2 linked regions of the Syntrophobotulus glycolicus DSM 8271 genome follow. Each later gene encodes a partner of the first gene's protein in a complex. Links are inferred from orthologs where the notes say so. Each region holds a gene or a part of one and is shown on either strand. Other genes may lie near its edges. The genes, in order: uvrA and mfd.

The links.
Region 2: the proteins of uvrA (region 1) and mfd are in contact, whole or in part, in a crystal structure (PDB 4DFC), measured with the Escherichia coli proteins. The link is inferred for Syntrophobotulus glycolicus DSM 8271 from one-to-one orthologs.

What each region holds. Positions count from the first base shown.
Region 1 is NC_015172.1:3,270,901-3,280,500, forward strand. What follows is about bases 6,204-9,600. They hold uvrA (excinuclease ABC subunit UvrA), read right to left. Parts: upstream 9,239-9,600; coding sequence 6,404-9,238; downstream 6,204-6,403. Other genes in these bases: uvrB (excinuclease ABC subunit UvrB), read right to left, coding at 9,335-9,600. Also shown: map (type I methionyl aminopeptidase), read left to right, coding at 1-607; SGLY_RS16200 (P-II family nitrogen regulator), read left to right, coding at 832-1,188; SGLY_RS16205 (ArsB/NhaD family transporter), read left to right, coding at 1,372-2,691; SGLY_RS16210 (CarD family transcriptional regulator), read left to right, coding at 2,979-3,467; SGLY_RS16215 (hypothetical protein), read right to left, coding at 3,438-4,139; rsgA (ribosome small subunit-dependent GTPase A), read right to left, coding at 4,263-5,336; SGLY_RS16225 (carbonic anhydrase), read right to left, coding at 5,411-6,031. UniProt on the Escherichia coli protein: The UvrABC repair system catalyzes the recognition and processing of DNA lesions. UvrA is an ATPase and a DNA-binding protein. A damage recognition complex composed of 2 UvrA and 2 UvrB subunits scans DNA for abnormalities.
Region 2 is NC_015172.1:208,157-218,466, forward strand. Bases 1-4,107 are described here. They hold mfd (transcription-repair coupling factor), read left to right. Parts: upstream 1-358; coding sequence 359-3,907; downstream 3,908-4,107. Other genes in these bases: SGLY_RS01010 (peptidylprolyl isomerase), read left to right, coding at 3,948-4,107. Outside these bases: more of SGLY_RS01010, read left to right, coding at 4,108-4,883; spoVT (stage V sporulation protein T), read left to right, coding at 5,128-5,676; mazG (nucleoside triphosphate pyrophosphohydrolase), read left to right, coding at 5,765-6,868; SGLY_RS01025 (HU family DNA-binding protein), read left to right, coding at 6,974-7,246; SGLY_RS01030 (RNA-binding S4 domain-containing protein), read left to right, coding at 7,330-7,605; sporulation protein YabP, read left to right, coding at 7,780-8,061; spore cortex biosynthesis protein YabQ, read left to right, coding at 8,118-8,573; SGLY_RS01045 (sigma factor-like helix-turn-helix DNA-binding protein), read left to right, coding at 8,731-9,000; SGLY_RS01050 (FtsB family cell division protein), read left to right, coding at 8,963-9,298; SGLY_RS01055 (SpoIIE family protein phosphatase), read left to right, coding at 9,549-10,310. UniProt on the Escherichia coli protein: Couples transcription and DNA repair by recognizing RNA polymerase (RNAP) stalled at DNA lesions. Mediates ATP-dependent release of RNAP and its truncated transcript from the DNA, and recruitment of nucleotide excision repair machinery to the damaged site.

The sequences.
Region 1 (9,600 bases):
CCGGTCTCACGGAGCGAAAGCTGAGCAAAAAGGTTACAAAGGCTATCCCTTTGCTACCTGTGCTTCAGTCAACGATGAAATCTGCCATGGATTCCCCAATCAAACCCCTCTACGGGAAGGGGATATTGTTACTATAGATATGGTTGTCAATCTTAGGGGTTGGCTGGCTGATTCTGCCTGGTCTTATCCGGTCGGCCGGATATCCGGGCAGGCTGAAACTCTCCTCAGAGTAACGAAAGAGTGTCTTTATATTGGGATAGAAAAGGCCGTTAAGGGCAATCGTCTGGGGGATATTTCCCATGCCATTCAGGCCCATGCAGAATCGCACGGCTTTTCCGTGGTCCGTGAGTTTACAGGACACGGTATAGGGGCAAATATGCATGAAGATCCTCAGGTCCTTCATTATGGCCGCCCCAACAGGGGCCTTAGGCTTAGTGAAGGAATGGTTTTTACCATAGAACCAATGGTTAATTTGGGTGCTTATCATCTGACCATTGATCAAAACGGGTGGACGGCCAGGACGGCAGACGGCAGCCTGTCTGCCCAATATGAGCATACCTTAGCCATCACCGAGAACGGCACCTTGGTGTTAACTGAACAGGACTGACCGATTGAACGGCGGGCCTTTTGGAGGAAATTTTGCTTAAATATGGACTCTTTGCGTCAAATATGCTAATATTGATAATATAGATAATTGCATTGCATATTATCATCGATTATCGCTTATTATCTTTGTTTTAACGATAACTGTGTCAAATGTCAGTTGTGATTAATTATTTGTGTCTCGAATTTCTTCGTCCTTCCTTGCCAATTGTTTTTCAGAAGGTTAAAATGAAGGAAATCGTGTCGCCAATTATGATTGAAGGAGGCTTGGCAGTGGAATCAGAAGATTACAAACTGATTGTTACCATTGTGAACAAAGGTAAAGGGGAAAAGGTAGCGGATATCGCCCACCAAGCCGGAGCTCAAGGAGGAACCGTTCTCTATGGTCGCGGAACGGCGGTTCGTTTATTGTTAGGAATCAGTATCGAACCGGAAAAAGAAATCTTTCTGACTTTGATTCAAAAAGAGAATGCTCAGGCGGTGCTGGACGCTATTGTGAAAAAAATGAATTTAAATGAACCCCATAAGGGAATTGCTTTTATGCTTTCTCTTGATCAAGTAACGGGCATCAATAAAGGAGAATGAAGCTACCGGCAGGCAGCGGAAACTAGGAAGAATACAAATAGCCGTATAAATGAAGAAGATGCCTGAAGAGTTGCTTCCACAGACTGAGATCTGCGAAATGCGCTCAGAGGATCTTCTTTTTATTTTGAGAAGGGGGGACCCGGAAAAATAATACGATGAAAGGGGATACAACTAGTGCTCAATATGGAACAGCATATTGCCTATTGGCAAGTTATCGCGGCAGTAGTTATCTTTCTCACAAGCTACGCCATCATTGTTTCGGAGAAAATCAATCGCTCTATTATTGCCCTGTGCGGCGCACTCCTCATGATTATATTAGGTATTGTAGACCTGCATGACGCCTATACGGAGCATATTCACTGGGCGACCATCTTCCTGCTTCTTGGTATGATGATTTTAGTTGGGATTACAAACAAAAGCGGAATTTTTCAATATATTGCAGTCAAAACCGCACAAAGCGCCAAAGGAGATCCGGTGAAAGTATTGGTAAGGCTTGCCTTGCTGACAGCTGTCGGGGCAGCTTTTATCGATAATGTAACTACCGTTTTGTTGATTACACCCATTACGATCGGTATTGCCCGGGTTTTACATGTCCGGCCTTTTCCTTTTCTCATCACGGAGATCTTTATCTGCAATATCGGCGGTGCCGCTACTTTGGTGGGAGACCCCCCCAATATTATGATTGGCGTAGCGGCAGACATTTCCTTTAATGATTTCCTTTTTCATATCACACCTATCATTATCATTATTACGCTTATTACAATCGCTTTTTTAAAATTTTCCTTTGGCAGACAGCTCCATGTAGAGGAGCAATATAAACAGCAGCTGATGGACATTGATGCGAAAGAATATATCCGGGATATGGTTCTGGCCAAAAAATCCCTCTTTGTTTTTACTCTTACCTTATTGGGCTTTGTCCTGCATCAGTTTGTGCACTTGGAACCGGCGGTGGTCGCTTTGTCCGGCGCTACCCTTTTGATGCTTATCGGTGTCAAAGAAGGCGACCTGGAAGAAGTCTTTCATACGGTAGAATGGGTAACCATTTTCTTCTTCGCGGGCTTGTTCATATTGGTAGGAGGCTTGGTTGAAGTCGGTATTATCGGCAAAGCCGCTTCATGGATGATAGAAGTTACCGGCGGAGATATGGGTCTTACCTCCCTGGTCATCATGTGGGGGGCCGGTTTGGCTTCCGCTTTTATTGACAATATTCCCCTTGTGGCCACCATGATTCCCATGCTTCAGGACATGATTGTTCAGTTATCTCTGCCCCAAGTGGAAGCATCCACCCTCTGGTGGTCTCTATCCCTGGGAGCTTGTTTGGGCGGTAACGGTACATTGATTGCATCCTCCGCAAATTTGATTGTGGCTTCAATTGCGGCTAAAGAAGAAGCGCCCATTTCATTCATAGAATTTCTCAAAGTAAGCATTCTAGTCACCCTGATGTCTTTAGTGCTGGCAACCGTCTACGTGTATGTGGTGTTTATTAAACTGGGTTTTGCGTGATCATCCAGCTGTTGATAAAGATAAAGTGATCATAAGCAATATCAATACCCTTATTTTCTTCAAAATTAACATCCGCCTCTCTAAAATCCTATCCTCCGGTAATGATTTCATCTGAATAATCGTCTCCAACCGCCCTTCCAGTATCTTATACCCGCTTCCTCCATGATACCACATGAATTTCTCTCCTAAAAATATTGACCAAGTAATATCAATATGTTAAAATGTAGGTTTTCGTTTTATTCTATATATGGTATACTTAAAAGGAATCGTCAAAGGAGGCGGATTATATGTTTCAAGTCGGAGATAAAATTCTGTATCCGATGCATGGAATTTGTATAATTGATGCTGTAGAAAAGAAAGAGCTTTTCGGCCAACAGGAGCTTTGCTACATTCTGAATATCCAAAAAGCAAACATGAAGATTACTATTCCTGTAGATAAAGCTACAAAAATAGGAGTCCGCAAGGTAGTCGGACCCGAGATCTTAGAAAATATACTCAATAGTTTCAACCTTGGAGATACAGATTCCAACATTTTTGAAAACCAAAGATACTGCAAGGAAATCAATAAAAAGAAATTTAAAACTGGGAACATCAACCAAGGTACTGAAATCATTCGTGATTTGACTCGTAAGAGCCGAAGGACCAAACTCGGACAAGACGACACAAATATGTTGGACAACGCTCGACGGGTTTTTGTCAGTGAGCTGATGGAGGTAAAGGGTCTTGCTCTGGAACAAGCGGTCTATTTACTCGACGAAGCGCTGAATTCCAAATAAGAGGCTCTCGTTGGAAATTAACACTGTTTTTTCTTCCGGGAGTATCCGTATTTCAATTTGCTTTCTTGGAAATGATATTGGCTCGAATATCTGTGTTGACTCTGCTGTTGTTGAAACCGTGCTTGAATGCCCGAGAACCTTTTGGGCTTTCCTATCTATAATGATGAAATCATTGTTTCCTTTTGTTTCTATGACCGTACTGCCAATACCCACAATTACTCTATACGCAGCTTTTGTTCCTTCATTTACTGCCTTTCCTGTAGAATCAACCATTACATCCCGTGTTGCTGATGCTATTTTCTCACCCGGAAAGTCAATCTCAAACTGATTCTCTTTTCCATTAAGATTGATCTCAATTGATACTGATTGGTTGACTAATTCCAGATTATGTGGAACTTTAACAACGCCATAATCATCACCTGTTACTGTCACCCCAAACCCACCCTTAGTCTCATCCATATGTTCCAGAAAATTTCGGGGGCCGTCCTTACGCTCAATCCCTTTAACAACGATAATGTTTGACAACTGTATATTTCGGCCTTTATATACAAAGGTTATAGAATTCCTGTCAAAGGCAGCTTTCTGAAAAACGACTTTTTCATCTCCTAAATCAACCTGCTGGTTTAACTTAGATATAAACCCTTCTTGCTCTAATTGAGCCTCGTTATTCAATTGAACCCCTCCTGACCCCAGCGGCGAGCAGCCGGTTATATAGAACGCCCAAAGAATGCACAAAAACCATAAAATACTGTGTTTAGGTGGATTCATTGTTTTTCCCCTCATCCTTCATTAGGCTTATTTTTTATTTTTAGATTTCATATAATCTCTTGCGTTTTTTATTCCCCCAAACTCAGTAAACATTTCCGTGATTTTCTCTTTTTCTATTTCCCTGGAATTTAAGCCTTCATACTTTGCCTCTCTCTTAAGCTTTTTATAGTTCTGCAGGCGTTCTTGGGTAATCAGACCTTCTTCAATAGCTTTTTTGACTGCGCAGCCCGGCTCATTCTCATGCAGACAGTCTTTGAATCTGCAGCGTTCGGCAAACTCATCGATATCCGCGAAGGTCTTCACAAGGTTTACACTTTCCGCGCCGATTTCGCGCATTCCCGGTGTATCTATAACCGCTCCACCGGAAGGGATAACGATTAGCTCGCGTCTTGTCGTCGTATGTTTTCCCTTATCATCTTTTCTAATCTCTCTCGTTTCCATTGCGTTTTCACCAAGAAGGCGGTTAATCAAGGTTGATTTTCCGACACCGGAGGAACCTATAAATGCAACCGTCAAACCCGGTGAAATATACTTCAGGATTGCATGATATCCATCCTCTGTCATGCTTGAGGTGACCACAATATCAACACCCGTCGCAACACTTTGGATTTCCGTAAGTCTTTCAGGAAGATCATTACATAAATCCGACTTTGTCAGTATCACTACAGGCACTGCTCCGCTGTCCCAAGCAATCGAAAGATAACGCTCCAACCTTCGCAGATTGAAATCATGATTGAGAGACATGCAGATAAAAATGGTGTCAATGTTTGCGGCCACTACTTGAACATCGTGGGAAGTTCCTGCCGCTCTGCGAACAAATAAGCTTTTTCTCGTCAATATTTTATGGATAATGGCATTGCCATGCTGCTCATCCTCCCGGTCGACCATAACAAAGTCACCGACCGCCGGATAATCCGACGACTCATCGGAAGAATAGCGCAGCTTTCCGGATATTTGCGAGAGGACTTCAGATTTTTCTGTTGCTACATTATACAAATCTTTGTATTGGGCAACAACTCTCCCCAAATAAAGCCCTCCATGGAATGTCGATTCTTGAAGGAATCTCTCCGAGAATCCTAAATTTATTAATTTCTTATTCAAAATTCCACCTTCTTATCCGTCCATCTTATTGATACAGACTATGGTCTCTCGGTTTGGCAAAGTCGCCATCCCTCCTAATTTGATAGCTCGAATAGCCCATTTTGTTTATTGTAAATATACACCTCACCGGTCTCTATCATATAATACCACCCATAAATTGAAAGGGTTTTTTCTGTATATTTTTCTTGAATAAAAGGGTATGTTAACAAGTTTTTCATCTGCTCTAAAATATTAATTTGCTCTGTCATCCATTCTCGTTTTCCTTTTTCTTCAATAACATCGGCTAAGACTTTATTTTTAACAGGAACTGCTAGCTCCAACCACTTTTTTGTATGCGGAATTGTACTTAATATTTCATCAGGTAAATACAGAGATCTGCATCCTCCACAATTTGAGTGCCCGCACACAACAATATGTTGTATCTTTAGAACCTTTACGGCATATTCAATTGCTGATGTCGTTGATAAATACTCCTGTGATTTTCTATACGGCGGAACGATATTGGCAATATTTCTTACGACAAATAATTCTCCAGGCAAAGTTTGCGTAATTAAATTTGGATCTAACCTCGAATCGGAGCATCCGATAAATAAAGTGTGCGGATTTTGGGCTTCCCTTAACTCCTCAAAAAGTTCTTTATGTGTTTCAAAATCATTCTCCTTGAATTTGTTTAATCCTTCTAAAAGCTTCTGCATAATTAATCATCCTTTAATTCTATCTCCATTCGATACATTCAATGATATTCCATACTAATGCAAAGGAAACAGCATGTGTTCGCAAAAGATCTAAGCAAATTTCCTGTGGACGTCCGTAAATCTATCATTTCTTTTACAGACAGTACTAATATTTTCATTAAACTCTCTTATAAATCAATTCCACACTATTAATTTGAACATAAGGACCAGGAATAATCTTCTCATTGCTTATCCAGAATATTTTACTCCATCACCAATGAATTTATTGATTTCGGCATCAAAGGTTAATATCCTGCCAATAACAGGAAAACAATAAAAAACCAGCATTCTTGTACTTAAAGAACCCTCATTCAATTGCGCTTTACAATTTATTCAGCTTTTCCCCTGCTCCAGAGCTTTAACCAAATAATGCCCGGTATGGGACTTCTTATTTCGGGCAATTTCTGTGGGAGTTCCTTCGGCCACGATCTCCCCTCCCCGGTTGCCGCCTTCCGGACCGAGATCAATGATATAGTCTGCCGTTTTAATCACGTCCAGATTATGCTCAATAACCAAAACTGTATCCCCGGCTTCTACCAGACGGTGCAATACCAGCAGAAGTTTATCCACATCGGCGATATGCAACCCTGTAGTCGGCTCATCCAGAATATAAATGGTCTTGCCCGTGCTGCGCCGGGAAAGCTCTGTTGCCAGCTTGATTCTTTGGGCCTCTCCTCCGGAAAGTGTGGTGGCCGGCTGTCCCAGCTTGATATAGCCCAGGCCGACATCAAAAAGAGTTTGAAGTTTGCGGGCGATTCGGGGAACCGCGCTGAAAAACGCTAAAGCCTCTTCGACGGTCATATCCAAGACTTCCGCAATATTCTTGCCTTTATAGCGTACTTCTAAGGTTTCACGGTTATATCTCTGGCCCCGGCAGATTTCACAGGGCACATAGACATCCGGTAAGAAATGCATTTCAATCTTGATAATGCCGTCCCCCCTGCAAGCTTCACATCTTCCGCCTTTTACATTGAAGCTGAAGCGGCCCTGTTTATATCCCCGTATTTTTGCTTCGGGAACCTGAGAAAAAAGCTCGCGAATCAAATCAAAAACACCTGTATAGGTTGCCGGATTTGACCTGGGAGTCCTGCCTATTGGCGACTGGTCGATATCAATGACCTTATCAACATATTCCAATCCTTTTATCTGCTCATATTTCCCGGGCTTGATTCTGCTGCTTTGTCCGATCTCATTCATCAATCCTTTATAGATGACTTCATTGACAAGGGAGCTTTTACCTGACCCCGAGACTCCGGTTACGCAAGTAAACAATCCCACCGGAATTTTAGCTGTTATTCCTTGCAGGTTATTCTCCGCCGCTCCTTTGACTTCCAGCCATTTGCCATTGGCCGTCCGGCGTTCTTCAGGAACGGCGATTTTTCTTTTGCCGCTAAGATATTGACCGGTTATTGATTCCGGGACTTCCTTGATCTCGGCAACCGTTCCCTGGGCAATGATCTTTCCTCCATGAGCGCCGGCTCCTGGTCCGATGTCGATAATGTGGTCGGCTTCCAGCATGGTATCCTCGTCATGTTCGACAACCAGGAGGGTATTGCCGAGATCCCTCAGATTTTTCAAGGTAGACAAAAGACGGGCATTATCCCGTTGATGAAGACCTATGCTGGGCTCATCCAAAACATACAGTACACCGGTCAAGCTCGACCCGATCTGAGTGGCAAGGCGGATCCTCTGCGCCTCGCCCCCGGACAATGTTCCTGCCGCTCTGCCCAAGGTCAGGTAATCCAAACCGACATTGACCAAGAAGCCCAGCCTCTCCTTGATTTCTTTTAAGACCTGGCGGGCGATAACCTGTTCTTTTTCGGAGAGCTGAAGCAATTGGATAAACTCCAGCAGTTCACTGATATTCAAGTCCGTCATTTCCACAATGGAGATTCGTCCGACTTTGACAGCCAGCGCTTCCGGTTTCAGGCGTTTTCCGGCACAGACCGGACATGGCTTTTCCGTCATATAGCTTTCTATCTCCGAACGGACATAATCTGAGGTGGATTCCTTGTGTCTGCGCTGAAAATATGGAATCAACCCTTCGAAAGGGGCCTTCCAAACCTTTAGCTCATCAAAAATATTGTGATAGGTGAACCTAATGGGGACATCGGAACCATATACCAGAGCCTGCCACTGTTCTTCCGTAAAATCCTGGACGGGCCGGTCCATGCTGAACCCCAATTTCTCGGCCAGCCCTTCCAACAGAGCGGGATAATAATTCGAGCTTGATTTTGCCCAGGGTACGATGGCTCCTTCATTAATTGATTTACTGCGGTCCGGTATGATCAAGCCGATATCCGCTTCCAAATTAGCGCCCAGACCGGTACAAGCGGGACAAGCTCCATAAGGGCTGTTAAAAGAAAACAGCCTTGGCGAAATCTCTTCCAGAGCAATCCCGCAATCCGGACAGGCAAAATTCTCACTGAATAAAAGCTCCTCATGATCGATCACGTCGATAACGACTGTCCCTTCGGCCAGCTTAAGAGCTGTTTCTAAAGAATCCGCCAGACGGGCGGCACTTTCATCCTTTTTCAGGGAAATCCTGTCAACCACTACCTCAATCGCATGTTTTTTATTCTTTTCCAAGGTTATTTCTTCACTGAGATCACGCATTTCTCCATCAATCCGCACCCGTACATAACCGTTTTTGCGCGTCTGTTCCAAAAGCTTGGTATGCTCCCCTTTTTTACCCCTGACAACAGGAGACAGAATCTGCATTCTGGTTTTTTCAGGATAGGTCAGCAGTTGGTCCACCATTTGCTGGATTGTTTGCTGGCTGATCTCCTTGCCGCATTTAGGACAATGAGGATGGCCGATTCTGGCATAAAGAAGCCTCAGATAATCATAAATTTCCGTCACGGTTCCGACTGTCGAACGGGGATTGCGGGTAGTCGTCTTCTGATCTATGGAAATTGCGGGAGATAACCCTTCAATATCATCGACATCCGGCTTGTCCATTTGTCCCAAAAACTGACGCGCATAAGCGGAAAGGGATTCCACATATCTTCTTTGCCCTTCGGCATAGATGGTGTCAAAAGCAAGAGAGGATTTCCCTGAGCCGGATAAGCCGGTAACAATCACCAGCTTATTGCGGGGAATATCTACATCCATATTTTTTAAATTATGCACACGTGCACCGCGCACCTTGATATACTCCTGTGCCATAAAACCTCCGCTCAAACATTTAATATTTATATTTATTCTAATTATAGAATAAACCATTTCATTTGTCCCATTTTTGCGCTTGGGATTATCCGGATATTATTTTCGGCGCCTTCCCTTATGGCCATAGACTGGACCAGGATTCCCTGCCGCCTTGCCGCCTTTAGACGAGGATAAGGCTTTTCTGCGTCCCTTGGCTGTTTCACCCTTTAATTCAATGATCGCATCCCGCAGCTCCGCAGCCCGTTCAAAATCCAGGTCTTTCGCTGCTTTATACATCTCCGCTTCAAATGCTTGAATCAGTTTTTGCCGTTCTTCAGGAGAAACTTCCCCTGTTTTTCCGTACCCGGCTTCTTTTTCGGCCG
Region 2 (10,310 bases), 3.1 Mb from region 1 along the record:
AAAAATATCTTTGTTCTTTATTTTGAAGATAAAATAAAATTATACGTGAAAAGCAGCCCCGGTCTGTATAACTGTTTATGGATAGGGTAAATCTACTTGTGGGGGTGTTTTTACATTGTATATGTTTAAAGTGTGTCGCTGCTGTGATGCGATTATCGGTGAAATAGAGTTTGAAAATATTCAAAAATTAAAAGCGGACAAAACCATGGATCTCATCGGTAATGTAGCTTATACTCTTTGTCCCCGGTGTATGAAAGAATTGGAAATCAATCAGAGGAGTTTCTATCAATAGTACAATCGCGGGAAAAGGCATATCCTTGAAAGAAAATTCACAAACTATTTGGGCGGAGGAAATCGGATGCCGACTATTGATGACTATTTAACCAAAGGACTGGAATTGGATCAAATTCAAGCAGCTATTGAAAAAAGGGATTCTCCTCAAATGATTTTTCATATTTCCGGAAGTATGAAGACTGCTTTGGCGGCAAATTTAATCAAAAAGAAGGGCCAGAGTTTGATTCTTACGTTTTCAGATGAGCAGGCATTGAAATGGATCAATGATCTGCAGACCTGGCTTCCCCAAAGGCGGATTTTATTCTATCCCACGACAGAGTGGCTTCCTTTTGAAGTGCTTGGACGGAGCAGGGAAACTACGGCAGAGAGAATCAGAGTCCTGCGGGCTCTTTCGGAGGGAGGAAATGAGATCATTGTCGCTCCCGTTCAAGCAATAGTCCGGAAGCTTTTTTGTCCGGAACATTGGAAAAAGTATAGTTTGCAGGTCGCTGTCGGAAAGACGTATCCTCTCGATGAATTGATCAAGACTTTGGTCACCGTGGGGTATGACCGGCAGGAAATCGTGGAGGCCCGGGGTCAATTCGCTTTAAGGGGGGGGATATTGGATATTGCTCCTTTGGATTGTGAACCGGTAAGAATAGAATTTTTTGATGAAGAGGTTGACTCGATCAGGACCTTTGATCTGGAAACGCAAAAATCATCTGATGCGCGAACCGAAGCATGGATTTTTCCCGTACAGGAATATGTGATTAAAATAGAGGAGCAGCAGGAACTGAAGTGGGAAATCAAAAACAAGGCCCGCAAGGCCGTCGGTCGGCTGCTGAGGCTGGGAAAAACTGAAGCGGTCAAGCGATTGCATCATAAAGTTGAATATTTGGGGGAGAGACTGGACCAGGGGATAATGGACGAAAACAGTTATCCTTTTCTGAGTTTGCTTCCCATAAAGTTTGTTTCTTTGCTTGGTTGGCTAAATGAACAGGCCTTGATTTTTCTTGATGAGCCCTTGCGCTTAAAGGAACAATTAGATTTTCAACATTCACAAAGGATGGAGGAATATACCGCCAATTTGGAAAAAGGTGAAGAATTCGTTGATCCGGACAGACTTTTTCTTCATTTTGAAACGATCGTCAGCAGCGAGCAAGAAAAAACGGTGGTGGGAATGGCAAATTTATTTCGGGAAGTCCCCGGTCTTTTTCCTCGCCGGGTACATCATATCAATGCCCGCCCGATTGCAGGGTATCATAAGACTTCGATGCTGGTCGAAGAGATCAAGAAAATGGCAGCGACCGGAAATACCGTCGCCTTATTTGCGGGGAATCAAGACCAGGCCGGCAGATTAAGCCAGGGATTAAAAGACAGTGGGATGGAAAATCAGATCCGGGGAATGGAAGATGAGGTCGCCACTAGGGGAATCAGTATTTTTCCCTGGGCCTTAGATCAGGGCTTTGAGCTCCCGGCAGGCAAGCTTGCGATTTTTACGGAGAGTGAAATTTATCGCAAGGAAAAACGTCGTCAGGTTAAGGCTCAGCGGCAAAATAAGGACGAAATGCTGCTTTTTGCGGACCTTAAACCCGGCGATTTCGTTGTTCACCTTTATCACGGAATCGGAAAATTTATTGGGATTGAGAAAATCGGGGTCGATGGGATAGAAAAGGACTATTTTGCCATAAAATACGCGGGAGAAGACAAGCTTTATGTTCCTTTAGATCAGATCCAGCTTTTGCAAAAATATCTTGGAGCAGATGCAGACAGGGCACCGAAGCTGAACAAGCTTAACGGGAATGAGTGGAATAAGGCAAAAAGTCGTGTCCGAAGCGCTGTCAAGGAAATGGCGATTGATCTAATCGAGCTTTATGCCAAGAGGGAAAGCTCTAAAGGCTATGTGTTCAGTGCGGATAATCACTGGCAAAAAGAATTTGAAGATAAATTCCCTTATGAAGAAACCGCCGATCAATTGCAGAGTATTCAAGAGATAAAGAAAGATATGATGAAGTCTAAAGTCATGGATCGTCTTTTATGCGGGGATGTTGGTTATGGAAAAACGGAAGTCGCAATGAGAGCGGCTTTTAAAGCGGTCGCGGATGGAAAGCAGGTGGCAATCCTGGTGCCCACAACCATTTTAGCTCAGCAGCACTATACAACATTTCAAGAAAGATTTATGGATTACCCGGTAAAAATTGAGATGATCAGCCGCTTCAGAACGGCAAAGGAACAAAAACAGATTATCCGGGGCCTAAAAGACGGGACAATTGATATTATTATCGGGACTCATAAATTGGTTTCTGAAGGAATAGATTTTAAAGACTTAGGGCTGCTGGTTGTGGATGAAGAACAGCGTTTTGGGGTAACCCATAAAGAAAAAATTAAAGCGTTAAAAACGAATGTCGATGTTTTGACTCTCTCTGCTACACCCATTCCAAGAACTTTGCAGATGTCTCTGGTCGGACTGAGAGATATGAGCGTAATCAGTACCCCGCCGGACGACAGGTACCCGGTTCAGACTTTTGTGGCGGAATTTAATCCGGATATGGTCCGGGATGCCGTTCGCAGGGAGATTCACAGAGGCGGACAGGTGTTTTACGTTCATAACAGGATTGAAAGCCTGGACAGAGTATTAAGAATGTTAAAATCTCTTGTGCCTGAGGCCAAGTGTGGTGTTGTGCATGGCCAGATGAATGAAACTCAGCTGGAGAACGAAATGATTTCCTTTTTAGAAAAAGAAAAAGATATTCTGATCTGTACCACAATCATTGAAACCGGGTTGGATATGGCAAATGTAAATACTCTTATTGTGGATGAAGCGGATAGATTTGGGTTAAGCCAGCTTTATCAGCTGAGAGGGCGGGTAGGCCGTTCTAATCGGAAAGCTTATGCTTATTTTTTGTATCAGCCTAGTAAAATATTGACCGAAGAGGCTGAAAAAAGATTGAGTACCATCAGGGAGTTTACAGAGTTTGGTTCCGGTTTTAAAGTGGCTATGCGGGACCTGGAGATCAGGGGAGCGGGCAGCTTGATCGGAGGAGAGCAGCATGGGCATTTGGCTGCGGTTGGTTTTAACTTATATGTACGGATGCTCAAGGAGGCCATCCAGGAGCTCAGAGGGGAAGAAACAGAGGAACAGATGGAACCAAGTATTGATATTCAAATCAAAGCCTTGCTGCCCGACGAGTATATTATCGATAAACAGGCTAAGGCGACTTTGTATCAACGGATGATCGGAATTTCCGGTGAAGAAGAGATGAGTGAGATGCTGGATGAACTTGTGGACAGATTTGGAACACCTCCCCAGGAAGTTGAGAATCTAATGGAGATCATCAGAATCCGATACCGGGCGAAAACCTTAAAAATTGATCAGATTGTTCAAAGCAGACAGGAAATAACATTGCGTTTTGCTCAAGATCCCGGGCTTGCCGGCGAGCAATTAATGGAACTGGCGTCAAATTATCCTTATCCTTTAGCTTTTGCATTCACTGAAGGACAATTAGAATTTAAAATCAGGTTGCGTACAGTATTTCAAGATGATGTGCCCAAAGTGATTCTTAAATTGTTTGACCGGCTGGAGCAGGCCAAAAAGGAAATAGGAAAATCAAGTGAATTGCTTAACCAAATATGATTTGCTATAATGGGTTTCATTAGCCTGTGGAGGAGAAAAAATGAAAAAAAAGTTTGGATTGGGATTGGGTTTGACCATCTTGTTGGGGTTAGGGCTTATACTCGGAGGATGTTCCAATGTTGATTATGTTGCAAAGGTCAATGATGAGCTTATTGCCAAAAAAGATTTTGACAATAAGCTGAATGATATCAAAACCTATGTGCAAAGTCAGGGAGTAGACTTTACAACGGAAGAGGGCAAAGCCTATCTTCAGAATATACAGGGGCAATTGTTAAGCATGTCCATTCAGGATGCGATCATCAGACAGGAAGTCAAAAAGAATAATTGGGACACAAATATCCCCCAAATTACGGAAAAAGTCAATCAAATCAGCCAGAAAAACGGCGGAGATCTGGCGACATATCTTAAACAGCAGGGTTTGACGGAAGAAGATTTGAAAAATACTTTTGCTTTTGCTTACTATACCGGTAAGGATGCAACAGTTTCTGAGGAGGAAACCCGGCAGTATTTCGAAGATCATTTTGATCAATACGGGGGCCAGATGGAACAGGTTAAGGCCCGCCATATTCTGGTCGGCACTGAGGATGAAGCCAAGGATATCATCAGGCAAATTCAGGCCGGAGCAGATTTCGCCGCTCTGGCCAAGGAAAAATCTACTGATGGGTCCAAAGATAATGGAGGGGAGATAGATTATTTCACCAGAGGGAAAATGGTGGAGGAATTTGAGAAGGCTGCTTTCGACATGAAGATCGGTGAGCTTACAACGACCCCGGTTAAAACGAAATACGGCTATCATGTTATTCAAGTATTGGATCATAAACAGACGGTCAAACCTGATTACGAAAAGGTGAAAGAAAAGGTTCAAGCGGACGCCCTGGAAAATGCCCAGAATCAAAAGGCTGAAAGCTATTACATGAAACTGGCTCAGGAGGCCAAGATCGAATACGCTAAGGGCTATGAACCGACCACAGAATGATTACCCGGCGGCTGTAATCGCATACGTTCAGAAATGACAAGAGGATGTCCTTTAAGGGATATCCTCTTTTGATCATCGTCATAGTTCAGATCATCAGAAAATCAAGAAACAACAAACAAGTGAAATTGTTGAAGAAATTTCAAGAATATTTATGCTTTTTGGCATGGAAAAATATGAATAATATTAATCATGCTGATATATACTAAGATTGAATCATGATAATGGCAAAAGGAGGGAGAGCTGATTGAAAGCAACCGGAATAGTCCGAAGGATTGATGATCTCGGCCGCGTTGTAATTCCTAAGGAGATTCGACGCACTTTACGCATCAGGGAAGGCGATCCTCTGGAGATTTTTGTTGATAGGGAAGGGGAAGTCATTCTAAAAAAATACTCACCGATTGGAGAGCTTGGCGATTTCGCAAAAGAATATGCCGATTCTTTATATGAAGCAACCGGGCATATCGCCTGTATTGCTGATAGGGATGTCATTATTGCTGTTGCAGGAGCCTCCAAGAAGGAGTATTTGAATAAAGCCCTTGGTCCAGTCGCTGAGCAGGCCATGGAAGAAAGAAAAACAATTGTTTCCCAGGGAGAAAGCTCTATTCTGAAAGAAGCGGACACAGATGACAGAAACAAAGTATCCACACAGGTTATTGCCCCGATCATAGCCGAAGGGGATCCCATAGGGGTTGTGATCCTGATGTCCAAAGATCCGGCAGGCAAAATGGCCGAACTTGAGCTTAAGCTGGTCGAAACGGCTGCCGGCTTTCTTGCAAAGCAAATGGAGCAATAGAGAAATATTTCTACATAGACTGTTGGCAAATCGGAAAATTTGTTAACAGTCTATATTTTTTGTATAATTTTCCTGGGGAGGTGAAAAAATGAAACCATTGTTTCGCATTCTTGGTCTGACAGAACCGACAATGGAAAAAATCAGTCTGGAAAAATATAGATTACTCAAAGATTCAGCGAGGATATGGGTACTTCCGCCCTATGGCAAGTGGCCGGAGGAGATGAAAAGAGAAGGCCTGAACGTATCTTTGATTACGCCTGAGGATCTGATCGAACTTTTGGGAACAGGAACGAAGCGCCAATTCCCTGATCAAGATATTCTCCTGGTTATACCCGGTTATGTACTTCCGGAAGGTGCCCTGGTCAAAAAGATTAAAGCTCTGGGCCAAGATGATTATGAGCTTTCTTTAGAACCGGTGCCCCCCTCTAACGAATTGGACAGGCTTGTCGGCATTATGGCTGAATTGCGTTCCCGCCAGGGATGTCCCTGGGACAAGGAGCAGACCCATGAATCCTTAAAAAAGTATTTGATAGAAGAGACCTATGAAGTGATTGAGGCAATAGAAATTGGAGATTTGCATAATTTTTGTGAAGAATTGGGAGACTTATTATTACAAATCATATTTCATGCCCAAATCGCGACCGAGAATGGCGGGTTTGACATCAGCAAAATTATTGAAGGGATAGCTGAGAAGCTGATTCGAAGGCATCCGCACGTATTTGGAAACGAAGCTGCAGCTACCAGCACCGAGGTTTTGGAGAGCTGGGAAAAAATCAAGCGTGCTGAAAAGAAGGATCAGGTTGAGACGGGAGGTACAGATTACTTTCATTTGCCCTTAGGACTACCGTCCTTGATGCTGGCGGAAAAGACACAGAAAAAAGCCGGTAAAGCAGGATTTGACTGGGATTCCTATGAAGGCCCGCTGGCTAAGGTCGAAGAGGAAACGGCGGAGTTGAAGCAGGCGATCGCTTTGGGAATGGGGAGAGAAGAGGAACTGGGGGATTTATTGTTCTCCATTGTCAATCTTGCCCGATTCTTCCAGATAGATTCCGAGGAAGCTCTTCGCTCCAGCACTCAAAAATTTCAGAAGAGATTTAGAAAAATGCTTGAACTTATGGCTGAAAAGAATCTTAGTCCGGAAGGCATGGATCTGGAACAATTTGATATTTATTGGGAACAAGCAAAAAAATGAAGGAAAATATAGCAAACAAGAGGTATTTAGCATTGCGCCAGAAGGAAAATCGTTATTTATAGCGAATATAGGGTCAAACAGTAAAACTTTTTAGGAGGGACTACTTTGAATAAAGCGGAACTTGTGTCTGCTGTAGCAGAAAAAATTGACTTTACTAAAAAAGATGCAGAAAAAGCCGTGGCTGCTGTTATTGAAACAATCAGTCAGGCTCTCGCTGCCGGTGACAAAGTGCAGCTGGTTGGTTTTGGGACATTTGAAGTGAAAAAACGCGAGGAACGCGTAGGAAGAAATCCTCAGACAAAAGAAGAGATTATTATTCCTGCGTGTAATGTTCCCGGTTTTAAAGCTGGAAAAGCTTTAAAAGATGCTGTGCAGTAAAGGGCCTTTAAATGTACCCGGAATTTACAAGAAAATCAGGATCTTCGGACCTGGTTTTTTTGTTTGGAAAGGAATAAAATGCGGTGAGACTGGATAAGTATTTAAAAGTTTCAAGGTTAATCAAAAGACGTACTGTGGCCAAAGATGTATGCAGCGGAGAGAAAGTGAGCATTAACAGCAAGGTGGCCAAACCTTCTGCTGAGGTCAAAATTGGTGATGTGATCGCAATAGAGATGAAGAACCATCTTCTGGAAGTAAGGGTGGCGGCAACTCCTGCCAATATCAGAGCAGATGAGGCTTCGAGCCTGTATGAGGTGCTCAGGGATGAAAAAAAGAAAACCGAGGGATTTGGGGAATAAGTAGTCGGAACGGGAAGAGGCTGTAAAAGGGCTCAACATAATGATCAGACCGGATGGGCGATATAGACAGGCCAGCCGGTCTTTTTATTGATTTTGTCTTTTGGTTACCAGGATGATGTCTAAATGAACGAATTTATGAATATTTTTAGTCAGAGGAGAATTGGAGGGATATTGATGGTTAAGAAAACAGATGCACTTGAACACAAGATTACGATGGAGAACAGGAGCCAAATTAATCTGAGTGGAGTAAACAAAGTCAAATCATTTGAAGCCAAAGAAATCGTATTGGACACCATTCAAGGGGTTTTGGCCATTAAAGGGCATGAACTTGGAATTAAAAATTTAAATTTAGAGGACACCCAGGTAGAAATCGAAGGAATGATCGATTCCCTGCACTATTCAGCGAATAAATCAGGAACGACATCCCGCTCTATTTTGGAAAAGATGTTCAAATAACTCTAAATCTTCAATGGCACCGCTGAAGGGAGAGATGAAAAATCGCTCAGTTTGTTGTGCTGTTTAAAATTATTGTGAGCGGTATAGCAGTAGGTCTGGCTTTTGATGTTTATCGGATTATCCGTTGGAAATTGCAAACAGGCAAGGTATTAACTTTTTTTGGCGATCTCCTTTTTTCGATGTCTGCGTCAATGATCATGATTTTATTTGTTGTGGAGGCCAATCATCTTGAATTGCGTTTCTATGTATTTTTGGCTGTTTTAGCGGGGCTTTTGATTTATCTCGGCTTGTTCAGTAAACCGATCAAAAAAGTCATCACTGGTGTTTTTAATATCTTGAACCGGATCTATACCCAAATCATATGGATGATCTCATTTGTATTTAGAGCCGTCAAAAGTTTATTGGAGGGCGTGATGTCGGTACCCTTTTCTATTTTGCGCTGGCTGGCCTTATTGCTGTTTCGGATCGTAGAAGCGATTTATCGCAGTGTACATAGGACTAAAAGACTATGAATCTAAAGGAAAATTCAAATAAGGTTTATTGATTTTACTGAAAATCCAAAGTATAATAGCAGTAATTAACAATTCTTAACGGTTTTGTAGTTGATTTGTACACAGTATGTGGATAATATGTGGATATTAACTCTCCAGAGCAGTGGGATGTGCCGGGATGCATGTTGAAATAAGAGGTTTGGAAAGATTAAGCTTTCGGGAGCGTCAGGCGGTTATCCTGAAAGAGAGCGGAAATTCAATTGAAAAAATAGCCCGGATCTTAAAAATCAGTACGAGCTCGGTTTCAACGATTCTTGCGCGGGCGAAGACAAAAGGCTATCAGATTATAGCCATTATCCCCGAAAATGAATTAGGGCTTGAAGAGACGTTGACGGAGGAAAGGATTTCTGATGAAAGCAGCAGTCAAGAGCAAGAAGAAGATGATTAATAAAACAAAAAAAGCGAAGAAAAAAAAACTTAATCCGGTAGGCTTTATTTTTTTCAGCATCATCTTGTTTCTGGCTGTAAGCTGGACGTACAAGCTTATTCAGACTGATTATGCCGTAGAAGTGGAGAAGGCTGGACTCAACCAGAAAAAGCAGGATTTGATCGCTAAGAACGAACAAATCCGCAATGAGATTGAGCAGTTGAATACTCCTGAATATATTGAACAGCTGGCCAGAGAAAAGATTGGATTGGTGCGTAAAGGAGAAATCATGGTCGCCCCTAAAAACACAGAACCGTAGAAAGATGGTCAATAGAAGAGGAACCCTGCTTGCCTGGTAAGTTGAAGGAAGCAGGGTTTATTTATGCTGAGCAGATGGCGTAAGAATATGTCTCATCACAAATATTACTGGGGAAAGGACAAGAACAAAAGGCCTCAGCGGGAGAAAAGCAAGAGAAAAAGAATTTGCTGACATAAATTGATCCCGGGTTAGACAAGCTTCGCTAAAAGCATAAGCTATAATAATGCCATCAAATGTAAGGGGTGGCATTATGGCGGAATGGGCTCCGGCACGAGCCGGCTTTATGAAGAAACAGACAAATATCATACTGGGTCATCTCATTTGGGCTCTGGGCGGCATCCTTTTTGCCAGGGCCAATATTGAAGGGATTTTCGCCTTTGGCACAGCATATTTGGCCTTATTGATCCTGAAAGGAGAAAAAAACATTGTCACAGGGCTGGCGGGGATCATCATAGGGAGCCTTACCGTTCAAAACTACTCACTGCTTGCCTGCCTGGGCGGGGAAACATTGCTTTATTATTTGGTTTTGAAGAACAAGAAAAAGGATAAGAATAAAGCTCTGATTCTGGGAGCTGCCGTATTAGGGGCGAGCTTTCTGAGCGGAGTGTTATTGTTTCTCTGGATGAAAGGCCTAAATACTGAAGAAATCATCAGAGTATCGGCAAGAGCTCTGATCGCTGCCGCCTTTTCTCTTTTGCTTGATCACGCATTAGCCGATCATCATCATATTTTAAAAGCTACCGAAAAGAAGGAAATGAGTATAACCCTGTTAATTGTGATATCAATAGCTTTGAGCGGACTAAATCAAGTCGTGTTTGGATATGCCAATCTGCAGATCATTCTCGTGTCTTTTCTGGTGCTTTCGATCGCTTCCAGGTTTGGAGCGGGTCTGGGCGCGGGAGCCGGTGCAGTACTGGGTTTTCTGCTGCAGTGGAATTTCGGCCCGGAAAGCCTGATCAATGCGGGGTTGTATGGACTGAGTGGATTTATTGCCGGAGGGTTTGGAAAATTC